DNA from 4 places in the Pantoea sp. At-9b genome. Region 2 is predicted to be linked to each of the others. Evidence: predicted binding sites of a transcription regulator. Region 2 holds the regulator's gene; each other region holds the start of a gene.
The links. Region 2 encodes PhoB, which activates phosphate uptake and scavenging genes when phosphate is short. Its sites were predicted from a motif close to CTGTCATAAAACTGNCNNAT; they were not measured.
Positions count from the first base shown of each region.

Region 1 (3,191 bases), 1.5 Mb from region 2:
ACCGCCCCATCTTTGGTGTTAAGGGCCTGGGTCAACCCCGGTGCTTTAGTGCCATTTTCAACGATCTGACTGCTGTGCGCGTGGTCTGCTGTCACCACTACCAGGGTATCGCCATGCTCACGGGCAAACGCCAGCGCCTGCTGAACGGCTTCATCGAGATCAACCGTTTCACCGATCTGGCCGCAAGGATTCGCCGCATGGTCCTGTTTATCAATGGATGCACCTTCCACTTGCAGGAAGAAGCCCTTGTCATTTTTGCTCAACAGATCCAGCGCTTTTTTAGTCATCTGAGCCAGCGTTGGCGTGCTCGCCGGACGTTCCTTGTTCACTTCACAGGTCACTACCGGTTTATCCAGATTGCCGTGATAACTGGCTTTCGGGCCTTGCCAGCGCACCGGCATATTCCCTTCGGAAAACAGCCCCAGCAGCGGTTTGCTCTGATCGGCCTGTTGAACGGCATTCATACCCTCGAGATTATCCACCAGTTGATAGCCCAGCGTCTGAGCCTGTTCACGCAGGGTTTTGCCCTGATACTCACCTGCTTTTGCTACTTCGCTGAAGGATTTCGCTCCACCGCCGAGGGTGACATCGGCACGGGTCTTCAGCATTTGCTCAGTGATGGAACCCTTTCCACCCTGCTCCAGTGCATTGGTCGGGCATAGCTCACTGGTTTTTTCCGGGCCATAACATTTACGCGAGGTCACATGGGCGATCAGTGCCGCTGGCGTGGCGTCCTGCAACTCAGCGGTTGAAACGTTACCGGTTGCCTTGCCAGCGGCTTTCGCCAGTTCCAGCAGCGTGGTTTGATCTTTACCGTTTACATCGACGCCAATCGCACCATTGTAGGATTTGGTGCCGGTTGCCCAGGCGGTAGCAGATGCCGCAGAATCAGTGACGTAGTTGGGTTTGTGGGTTTTCTTATCCAGTGAATAGTGGGTGTATTGACCCGTTAAAGGCAATGCATCAATACCCGGGAAAAAGCCGCCTGCGCCCATCGCCTGATTGCGTGCCGCAGTGATCTCTGAATCCCCCATCCCATCACCGATCAACAGAATGACGTTTTTCGCCGTGCTGTTGCTAAGAGAGGCTTTAAGGGCTTCGGTTTGGTCACCGCTAAGACGACGCGCACCGCCATGCTGCGTCAGATCACCGCTGGCCGCCCGCGTGTAATTGTTTGTATCCGCAATCGCTGCCGTCGCCAACAGTGAAGTGATCAGTGGAACCGTCATCAAAGGTATCGTTTTCATTTATAAGCATCCTTATTCACAAATATAACCAAATGTTTCCGCGGACAAGTCTGCGACAATGCCGTGACACTTTTGTGACTGAGACGCAACGTTTTGATGACAGAATCGACAAAATGCACAAGGCTAATGCAATCCGCTCAGAGCTTAAGCGAATAGAAAAAAAGGAGAAAATAGAGCTTGACCCTTTTCAGCTAACTCCCTATAGTAGCGCCCCGTTGACCCGCTGAGGTTAGCGAAAAAAATGTGGTGAGGTGTCCGAGTGGCTGAAGGAGCACGCCTGGAAAGTGTGTATACGGCAACGTATCGGGGGTTCGAATCCCCCCCTCACCGCCATCATTTATATAAAAGTGCCCAGTTAATAGCTGGGCATTTTTATTTGCATCATTCCCTGAACAAGGGGGGGTGAGAATCCCCGACTGGGGGTTCGACAACCGGCGTCAGCCGGTTGGACAGCGGAGCCTGCGACGCTGCCCGTAGGGTGAGCGCAGCGAATCAATCCCCCCCTCACCGCCATCATTTATATAAAAGTGCCCAGTTAATCGCTGGGCATTTTTATTTGCATCATTCGCTGAGCTACACAAAGCGCACAAAAAAACCCGGCCTGAGCCGGGTTTTGCTTACGAAGATCTCAATGGTTAACTGTAAGCATGGAGAGTACGCTGACACAGTGCCGAGCGCACACAGTCGTCTTTGCCGAAACGGACTACACCGATCATCTCATCCTCTTCGAAACGTCCCAATGCATCCGCGAGTCCGGATGTCACACCGCGCGGTAAATCGCACTGGGTAATATCGCCGTTGACGATGACTGTCACGTTCTCACCGAGACGTGTCAGGAACATCTTCATCTGCGCAGCGGTGACGTTTTGTGCCTCATCAAGAATCACCACCGCATTTTCGAAGGTACGTCCACGCATATAAGCGAAGGGCGCGATCTCTACCTTGCCGATTTCCGGACGCAGGCAGTATTGCATAAAGGAAGAGCCGAGACGTTTAACCAGAACGTCGTAGACCGGTCGAAAATACGGGGCGAACTTCTCGGAAATATCTCCGGGGAGGAAACCGAGGTCTTCATCCGCCTGCAGGACCGGGCGTGTAACGATTATCCTGTCGATATCCTTATGTATCAGGGCCTCAGCCGCTTTGGCTGCGCTGATCCAGGTTTTTCCGCAGCCCGCTTCACCGGTCGCGAAAATAAGCTGTTTCGTTTCTATGGCTTTAAGATAGTGCGCCTGAGCATCATTTCTGGCTTCAATTGGCGAACTGTCCCGCACATCACGTGCCATGCCAATTGCATCCAACCCACCCATCTGCACCAGCGAAGTGACCGATTCTTCTTCACGCTGACGATGACTGCGAGAGTCATTACGAAGCACTCTGCGGGCTTCACGACGCGCTTTGATCACTGCTTTCTGTCTTCCCATAGTGGCACCTTACAGTTGGTTTCATTTATCGCCGCAGGATTATCCCGTTGCGATGACGTGAACGCTTTAGAGGTTGACGTGGCTTCCTTGTAAGCCGTTTCGAGCCATTGAGAATAGCGAGCAACAACGCGTAAACGCTGCTACGCACCGGTAAGAAATATGAGATTGAAAAAGAACGAAGCTTGAAAAGTGGAGAGGAAACTTTCGAGGGAAGAAATCCCCCGCAGTGTACTGCGTATCTTGAAGGGTATTTACCTGTCCTTTGAAGGACCGAATCATGCGCGAACTCCAGTGACCTCAGCCACACATCTGACAACGCTTATGATTAAAATGCATCATATTTGCGGTAATTTGCAACACTAATTTTACCTGCTGAGCAACAAAAAGTGAGCGTTGTCCGCGAGCAAGTCACACCTTAAATTAAATTTTCTTTGTTTATCAAACGAATGATTAATTGCCCCGTCTCGCAACTTTTTAGGAGGATTCGTAAATCATAGCGGCCAGCCAATGCGCCTTAGCA
Region 1 is NC_014837.1:2,563,354-2,566,544, forward strand. It holds gene phoA (alkaline phosphatase) at 1-1,247, opposite strand, end outside; tRNA gene PAT9B_RS11905 (tRNA-Ser) at 1,493-1,580, shown strand; gene phoH (phosphate starvation-inducible protein PhoH) at 1,883-2,671, opposite strand.
Region 1: phoA (alkaline phosphatase) is a predicted target of PhoB. The motif match lies at 1,309-1,328, and genes of this name have one in related genera.

Region 2 (3,191 bases):
GGGATCGTCAGCGGCGTCACCGCATCCAGACCGGTGCTGAAATCGAGCAGAAACACGCTTTTATCACGGCCCAGTTCATCAAAGCTGAGCGGGATGGGCGAACCGCTGTAGCGAATATGGTCGCTGTCAGCAATGCGCTGCGCACGGTGAATATGGCCAAGGGCGATATAGTCGGCGGCGGGAAACGCCTGCGCCGGGAAGGCGTCGAGCGTACCGATGTAGATATCACGCACCGAGTCGCTTTTGGTGACGCCGACAGTGGTGAGATGGCCCGTGGCGATAATCGGCAGTTGGCCTCCGAGTGCCGCGCGTTGCGCCTCGGCGGCGGCAAAGCAGTGCTGATAATGCTGTTCGATGGCTTCCAGCAACGACTGTTGTTTCTCCCGACCGGACTGTCCAGCCTGGCTGCGCAGAATATCGCGCGGACGCAGGTAAGGAATGGCGCACAGCAGCGCGCCTGGCGTACCGTCGCGCTGTTTCAGGGTCAACACCTGTTGCTCGCCTTGTGGCGTCGCGCTGGTGATCACCTGAGTATTGAGGCAGGCGAGCAACTCGCGAGATTCATTTAATGTCGCCACCGAATCATGGTTGCCGGCCAGCACAATCAACTGGCACTGGCTGGCCTGTAACGCCACCACAAAGCGGTTGAACATTTCACGGGCATAGCTGGGTGGCGAGCCGGTGTCGAACAGGTCACCGGCGATAATCAGCGCATCCACCTGATGTTGTTCAATTTGCTGACGCAGCCAGTCGAGAAACGCCTGATGTTCAGCTGCGCGACTTTTGCTGTAAAAGAACTGGCCCAGATGCCAGTCCGCCGTATGAATGATGCGCATGGATGCTCCCTGCCGGTTGACGCGATGGGCAATTATAACGGCTTCATCGCGAAAGAAAAAAATTCGCCGCATGGCTGTCACATTTCTGTTTTTTAACTAAATATTCAGGGGTGCGTTTTTCATAAAAGTGTCATAAAACTGACGCATAATGACGCCGCAAATCCCAGTGACAGCCGTCATATCAGCAGGAGTAATAATGGCTAAGCGCATTTTGGTTGTGGAAGACGAAGCTCCCATCCGTGAAATGTTATGTTTCGTGCTGGAACAGAACGATTACCAGCCGATTGAGGCGGAAGACTATGACAGCGCAGTGGGGAAGCTGATCGAACCCTGGCCTGATTTGATTTTGCTGGACTGGATGTTACCTGGTGGCAGCGGTATCCAGTTTATTAAGCATCTGAAACGTGAAGCCATGACGCGTGATATTCCCGTGATGATGTTGACTGCACGCGGCGAAGAAGAAGATCGTGTTCGCGGTCTCGAAGTGGGCGCGGATGATTACATTACCAAACCTTTCTCACCGAAAGAGTTGATGGCGCGTATCAAAGCGGTGATGCGCCGTATTTCACCGATGGCGGTGGAAGAGGTGATTGAGATGCAGGGGCTGAGCCTCGACCCGTCGTCGCATCGCGTGATGTCAGAAACCACGCCGCTGGAGATGGGGCCGACGGAGTACAAGTTACTGCACTTCTTTATGACCCACCCGGAACGCGTTTACAGCCGTGAACAGCTGTTGAACCACGTCTGGGGCACCAATGTGTATGTCGAAGATCGCACCGTCGATGTGCATATCCGTCGTTTACGTAAAGCGCTGGAGGTCTCCGGCCACGATCGCATGGTACAAACCGTGCGCGGAACAGGGTATCGTTTCTCTGCCCGCTACTGAACGGAGTCTTTACCGTGCTGGAACGACTCTCCTGGAAGAGATTATTGACCGAACTGGTGCTGGTCTGTCTACCGGCACTGATTCTCGGTCTGGTATTTGGCTATCTCCCCTGGCTGCTGTTGATCACCGTGCTGGGGTTATTGTTGTGGCATTTCCGTAACCTGATGCGCTTGTCCCACTGGTTGTGGGTAGACCGTTCCATGACGCCACCCGGCGGACGTGCCAGCTGGGAGCCGCTGTTTTACGGGCTGTATCAAATGCAGCTGCGTAATCGCCGCCGCCGCCGCGAACTGGGCAATCTGATCAAACGCTTCCGTAGTGGTGCGGAATCGCTGCCGGATGCGGTGGTGCTCACCACCGAAGAGGGCATCATTTTCTGGTGTAACGGTCTGGCGCAGCAGCATCTTGGCCTGCGCTGGCCGGAAGACAATGGGCAGAACATCCTCAACCTGCTGCGTTACCCTGAATTCTCCCGCTACATTCGCCAACGCGATTTCAACAAACCGCTGACGCTGGTGTTGAATAATCAACACCATATGGAGTTCCGCGTGATGCCTTACAGCGAAGGGCAGTGGCTGATGGTGGCACGTGATGTGACGCAAATGCACCAGCTGGAAGGGGCGCGCCGCAACTTCTTTGCTAACGTCAGTCATGAGCTGCGTACTCCGCTGACGGTGTTGCAGGGCTATCTGGAGATGATGAACGACTCGGTGATGAATGAACGTTCACGCAGCAAAGCGTTACAGACCATGACGGAGCAAACGCGCCGTATGGACAGCCTGGTGAAACAGCTGCTGACGCTGTCGCGCATTGAAGCGGCTCCGGCCCTCGACATGAAAGAGACGGTAGACGTGCCCACCATGCTGTTGCTGTTGCAGCGTGAAGCGGAAACCCTCAGTCAGGGGCGTCATGAAATCCATTTCCATACCGATCCGCATCTCAAAGTGCTGGGCAATGATGAGCAGTTGCGCAGTGCCATCTCGAACCTGGTGTATAACGCCGTCAACCATACGCCGGAAGGCACAAGGATTGATATCAGCTGGCTGCGTAATAAGCAGGGGGCCGAGTTTAAGGTGTGCGATAACGGGCCGGGGATTAGCCCTGAACATCTGCCACGGCTGACCGAACGTTTCTACCGGGTGGATAAAGCACGTTCGCGCGCCACCGGTGGCAGCGGTCTCGGGTTGGCGATTGTTAAGCATGCGCTTGGGCATCACAACGCACGCCTTGATATCACCAGCGTGCCGCATCAGGAGACCTGCTTCAGCTTTATCCTGCCGCCACGGTTGATTGTCGCCAGCCAGATACGGGAGAATGTGGCGCAATAAGCGTTCTGCTGTCGCTCAGTCAAAGCACATTCGGTAGCGGCGTGATTTATCGCGCGCCCTTCAGTTAGAACATCAAAAACTGCGCGATAAATCGCTCAAAAACCTGCGCGATAAATCGCGCCGCTACGCGGAATCCCTGCA
Region 2 is NC_014837.1:1,030,122-1,033,312, forward strand. It holds gene sbcD (exonuclease subunit SbcD) at 1-836, opposite strand, end outside; gene phoB (phosphate response regulator transcription factor PhoB) at 1,033-1,722, shown strand; gene phoR (phosphate regulon sensor histidine kinase PhoR) at 1,737-3,050, shown strand; gene PAT9B_RS04600 (PstS family phosphate ABC transporter substrate-binding protein) at 3,191-3,191, shown strand, end outside.

Region 3 (3,191 bases), 1.3 Mb from region 2:
ATCAGATGGCGTCACATATAAAGAACCTCGCCGATATGTTCAATACCACACACAATGCATTTTCTGAATTCCGCAATGACGTTTATAGCAAACGCATACAATACAAACCTGATGAAGACAGCCCTCCCCTGACTTTTGAACAAAATGTCACAGGTAAAAATGCGCTTCCGGGTGATCAGGCCACGGCAATTCAGCAGATATTGACCCGATTTATCAACTCTGCCTATCAGCGCGTTGATATTGTTGGCCGACCTGCGGAGTTTATAAAGGTTTACTTTGAAGGCGCAGCCCCACTGGATATTTCACGTATTCAGTATGAGTATCTGATCAATCTAAAGTTGCCGTAATCAGGATGACAACGCCTGTGCACACGCCCAGGCGGAACTCCATGCCCACTGGAAGTTATAGCCGCCCAGCCAGCCAGTGACATCCACCACTTCGCCAATAAAATACAGCCCAGGCACATCGCGTGCCTCCATGGTTTTTGACGATAACAGGGTGGTATCCACGCCACCCAGCGTCACTTCAGCGGTGCGGTAGCCTTCGGTGCCATTTGGCTGGACCCGCCACTGATGCAGCGTTTGCACCAGTTCGCCCTGCTGCTTGCTATTGAGCTGCTTCAGGGTGACGTCGGGGATGTGGTTCAGCGCCTGCAACACTTCCACCAAACGCTTCGGCAAAATTTTCGCCAGGCTGTTTTTCAGGCTGAGATTTGGGTGTGCTTCGCGCTGCACATTAATAAAATCATCCAGCGGTGTTGCCGGGGATAAATCCACCGTCACGAACTCGCCTGGCTGCCAGTAGCTGGAAATCTGCAACACGGCCGGGCCGGATAGCCCGCGATGGGTGAACAGCAGCGCCTCTTTGAATAAGGTGCCGTCCTGCGCAGTAATGGTGGTGGGTAAGGCAACGCCAGACAAGGTGTTTAGCTGTTCCAGCAGCGGCTTATGCAGGGTAAAGGGCACCAACGCCGCACGCGTCGGGAACACTGTCAGGCCGAACTGCTCCGCCACTTTATAACCGAACGGTGAAGCACCCAGCCCCGGCATCGACAGACCACCGCTGGCAATCACCAACTTCCCGGCCTGCACCGTCATACCGTTCAACTGCAAGGTGTATCCGGCATCGTCGCGTTGCACGCTCAGTACTTCGCTGCGTAACCGTAACGTCACCTGCCCGGCTTCACACTCGGCCAGCAGCATATCCACGATTTGTTGCGCCGAATCGTCGCAGAACAACTGGCCCAGCGTTTTCTCGTGATAAGCGATGCCGTGGCGATTGACCAGATCGATAAAATCCCACTGGGTATAACGCGCCAGCGCAGATTTACAGAAGTGCGGATTGTGGGAGAGATAGGCCGCAGGTTCGGTGTACATATTGGTGAAGTTACAGCGGCCGCCGCCTGACATCAGAATTTTGCGACCCGCCTTTTTGCCGTTATCAAGCAGCAGCACACGCAAGCCGCGTTGTCCGGCCTGTGCAGCACAGAACATGCCCGCAGCCCCTGCGCCAACAATGATAACGTCAAACTTTTCCACTGCGTTTTCTCACTTCACCCGAAAGGCGCTGATTGTAGTGATCTGTCCCGTTTGACGCCAGTGTCAAAAAAATGCCGTAAATATGTCATATTGTAAATGACTCATATTTCGGCATTTTTCTCTTGTTTTGGCGTGTGGCTGGCAACATTAAGACAAAAAAAGACTATATTTCCCTTTCCCATACAGCACGTTGTCGCGGATAATGCGCCGCGTTCATGTCCTCCAAAATGGCGTAACGTTTATGCTACATCTGTTTGCTGGTCTTGACCTAAGTACCGGCCTGTTATTGGTTCTTGCCCTGCTGTTTGTATTGTTTTACGAAGCAATCAACGGTTTCCACGACACAGCCAACGCGGTCGCGACAGTTATCTACACCCGTGCGATGCGGGCGCAGCTGGCGGTTGTGATGGCAGGTGTTTTCAACTTTTTCGGTGTTTTGTTGGGCGGTTTGAGTGTGGCCTATGCCATTGTTCATATGCTCCCCACCGATCTGCTATTAAATGTTGGTTCAGCTCACGGCCTGGCGATGGTGTTCTCCATGCTGCTGGCTGCGATTATCTGGAACCTCGGTACCTGGTATCTTGGTCTGCCGGCGTCCAGCTCCCATACCCTGATTGGTGCCATTATTGGTATCGGTCTCACCAATGCTCTGATGACCGGGACTTCGGTGGTTGACGCGCTCAACCTGCCCAAAGTTCTGAATATCTTCCTTTCCCTGATTCTGTCGCCGATTGTCGGCCTGGTGCTTGCCGGTAGCCTGATTTTCCTGCTGCGCCGCTACTGGAGCAGCACCAAGAAACGCTCGCGCATTCATATGACGCCAGCCGATCGCGAGAAAATCGACGGCAAGAAAAAGCCACCGTTCTGGACGCGTATCGCCCTGATTGTTTCCGCCATTGGCGTGAGCTATTCACATGGTGCGAACGATGGTCAGAAAGGCATTGGCCTGATCATGCTGGTACTGATTGGTGTCGCGCCTGCGGGCTTCGTGGTCAACATGAATGCCTCCGGCTATGACATCACCCGTACCCGTGACGCAGTGAACCATCTGGAGCAGTACTATCAGCAGCACGGCGCAACACTGACGCACATCGTGCAGATGGCACCGCCTGCGGTGCCTGCGCCAGAGGAATCTATCAATGGTCCGCATGAATTCCACTGCGACAGCGCTCGCGCACTGCCCGCGATTCAGCGTGCTCAGGGCTTGCTGAACAATCTGCAAAGCTACAGCGATCTGACCCCAGACCAGCGTAGCCAGATGCGTCGTCTGCTGCTGTGTATCTCCGACACGGCGGATAAAGCCGCGAAGCTGCCGGAAACCAGCGCTGACGATCAGCGTTTCCTGAACAAGCTGAAAAGCGATCTGTTGGGAACCGTTGAGTATGCGCCAGTGTGGATCATCATGGCTGTAGCCCTGGCGCTCGGCGTCGGCACCATGATTGGCTGGCGTCGTGTGGCAACCACCATCGGCGAGAAGATTGGTAAGAAAGGCATGACCTACGCGCAGGGTATGTCAGCGCAGGTGACGGCAGCGGTGTCGATTGGCATTGCCAGCTACACCGGGATGCCGGTCTCCACCACGCATATTCTGTCGTCGTCAGTCGCCGGGACCATGCTGGTCGATGGCGGTGGTTTGCAAAGCCGTACCATCAA
Region 3 is NC_014837.1:4,096,399-4,099,589, forward strand. It holds gene PAT9B_RS18940 (hypothetical protein) at 1-347, shown strand, start outside; gene PAT9B_RS18945 (NAD(P)/FAD-dependent oxidoreductase) at 348-1,538, opposite strand; gene pitA (inorganic phosphate transporter PitA) at 1,780-3,191, shown strand, end outside.
Region 3: pitA (inorganic phosphate transporter PitA) is a predicted target of PhoB. The motif match lies at 1,599-1,618, and genes of this name have one in related genera.

Region 4 (3,191 bases), 280 kb from region 2:
GTAAAGAATCGCTTTACCGTTAATGTTACGCGCGGCGCGGCCAATGGTCTGAATCAGCGAACGTTCCGAACGCAGGAAGCCCTCTTTATCGGCATCGAGAATCGCCACCAGCGACACTTCCGGCATATCCAACCCTTCACGCAACAGGTTAATCCCCACCAGTACATCAAATTCCCCCAGGCGCAGGTCACGAATGATCTCCATACGCTCCACGGTGTCGATGTCCGAGTGCAGATAACGCACCTTCTCGCCGTGTTCTTCCAGATACTCGGTGAGATCTTCCGCCATACGCTTGGTCAGGGTCGTCACCAGCACACGTTCGTTGATCGCAACGCGTTTACGGATTTCCGACAGCAGATCGTCGACCTGCGTGGTTACCGGACGCACTTCGAGGATTGGATCGAGCAGACCGGTCGGGCGTACTACCTGGTCAATCACTTCACCGCCGGATTTCTCCAGCTCATAATTGCCGGGCGTTGCCGAGACATAGATGGTTTGCGGTGCCAGCGCTTCAAACTCTTCAAAGCGCAACGGACGGTTATCCAGCGCTGACGGCAGGCGAAAACCATACTCCACCAGCGTCTCTTTACGCGCGCGGTCGCCGCGATACATGCCGCCAATCTGCGGGATGGTGACGTGGGACTCATCCACCACCAGCAGGCCATCGGCCGGTAAATAGTCGAACAGCGTCGGAGGCGGTTCGCCCGGCCCACGCCCGGAGAGATAGCGTGAATAGTTTTCGATCCCCGAGCAGTAGCCAAGTTCGTTCATCATTTCGAGGTCAAACTGGGTACGTTGGGTAATACGCTGCTCTTCCAGCAGCTTATTGTTCTCCAGCAGCACCTGCCGCCGCACCACCAGCTCTTTCTTGATCTCTTCCATCGATTGCAGGATGCGTTCGCGCGGCGTGACGTAGTGGGTTTTCGGATAGACCGTAAAACGCGGCACCACCGACACCACCTGACCGGTCAGCGGGTCAAACAATGACAACCGCTCCACTTCTTCATCAAACAGTTCGACACGCAACGCGATGTCATCCGATTCCGCCGGAAAGATATCGATGACTTCACCGCGCACGCGGAAAGTACCGCGCTGAAACACCTGATCATTACGGGTATATTGCAGCTCCGCCAGACGACGCAGGATGCTGCGCTGATCGATGATCATGCCCCGTGTCAGATGCAGCATCATTTTGAGGTAAAGATCGGGATCGCCCAGACCGTAGATGGCTGACACCGATGCCACCACGATGACGTCGCGTCGCTCAAGCAATGCCTTGGTGGCGGACAGGCGCATCTGCTCGATGTGCTCATTCACCGACGCATCCTTCTCGATAAAGGTATCAGAACTGGGCACATAGGCTTCAGGTTGATAGTAATCGTAGTAGGAGACGAAGAACTCGACCGCGTTGTCCGGGAAGAACTCCTTCATCTCACCGTACAGCTGCGCCGCGAGTGTCTTGTTCGGTGCCAGCACCATGGTTGGCCGGTTGAGATCGGCAATCACGTTGGCGACGGTAAAGGTTTTTCCCGAACCGGTTACCCCAAGCAGCGTCTGATGTGCCAGGCCGTCTTCCAGACCCTCCTCCAGACGACGAATCGCCTCAGGCTGATCCCCTGAAGGTTTAAATGCGGAGTTGAGTTTGAAGGCTTTACTCATGGTTTTTCGGTTCCTGCTGGAGATGTCGGCGGGCAGGCTGCTAATTCTACTCCGCTACGGCGAATTTGCCAGAAAAAAATACTGGATATATTTACAGATATCTTGCACGATAACGGGGAGTGGCAACGACTCGCTTCAGTGCAATTTATGCGGCAGCAGGCAAAACCTTGTTGCGCAAGGTTATCCCCAGGAGGGTGATGCTTTTAACATTTGTCAATAGAGCGTCATAAAATTGCAGTTGTATGACCGACAAGATAAATCTCAGGCTTGATTTTAACTAACATATTGATTTTTTGATAAGTTATCAAAAAGCCCAGTTTCTCAGCATAATGTATCCAGGCCGCGTATTTCCTCGCTTGCGCTCTGTTTTCAGTCTCTAATGCACAAGGTTATCCACAGGAATGGTGGATAACTGACGGCAGCCCCGCCGCCATCGCCTGTGCATAATTTTCCAGGCCTTGTCCTGGCGTGCGAAAAAATTTTTTTTTGCGTTTATTTTTCCCACAGCTCGCGCGGCATTAACTATTCTTTTTCCGGACTGAAGGTGCTGCGAGTCTGAAAAAACCAGTAAATAAGGCCACTTATTCCTGAGCGTTCTGCCTTATTACGGCACAAATGCACCAGAAACGTTAAGCATTCAGCACCGCTAAAGTGCAGGTGTTTTATCACTTCTGGCAATTGTTAAGCATTGCTCAACTTTAATCACTGATTACGCCGCGCCGCTGATGCTTTTTTGCATCACCCTGGCAAACTGGCCTGGTAATTGCAGGTTTCTCCATAAGCATTCGCATCAACGCATTGATGGTGAGAGTGGCAATGATGAATCGTGTTTGACTGTATGCCAGACGACACAGAGCGGGAGCATTCAGGCTAATTATCTGTAAGGAGAATGTCAGATGCTGAGTTTACGTTCGGTGAATCAGTTTTACGGTCAAAATCATATTCTGTGGGATGTGGATTTGGATCTGCCACCTGGCACCTGCACTGGCGTGCTGGGTAGCCCGGGCATGGGCAAAACCACGCTGGTCAACTGCATTATGGGACGGCTGCCCATTAACAGCGGTTCCATGACCTGGCAGGAAGACGGTTCCCCCCCGGAAGACTTGTTGCTGCAACCGGCAGAACAACGGGCGCGCATGGGGATCGGTTACGTACCGCAGGGGCGGCACATCTTCTCGCAGATGAGCGTGGAAGATAACCTGTTAATTGCGCTGATGGCGGCCCATGACGATCGCAGCCGTGCCATTCCGGAAATGGTATTCGATTTATTCCCAGCGCTTTACTCCTTACGCCACCAGCGCAGCGGTGAGCTGCCGATGGATCAGCAACAACAGCTGGCGTTGGCACGTGCCTTAGTGCTGCAACCGAAATTGCTGATCCTTGATGAACCCACCGAGGGCATGTCGCCGTGGCTGGAAGAGGAAATGGGTAACCTGATCCGCCGTCTGAATCGTGATTATGGCCTGACCATTTTGCTGTTGGAGCAGCATGTCTCGTTTATCCGCCGTGTCGCGGACTATTTTCTGCTGCTG
Region 4 is NC_014837.1:1,310,261-1,313,451, reverse strand. It holds gene uvrB (excinuclease ABC subunit UvrB) at 1-1,659, opposite strand, end outside; gene PAT9B_RS05935 (ABC transporter ATP-binding protein) at 2,556-3,191, shown strand, end outside.
Region 4: uvrB (excinuclease ABC subunit UvrB) is a predicted target of PhoB. The motif match lies at 1,889-1,908, and genes of this name have one in related genera.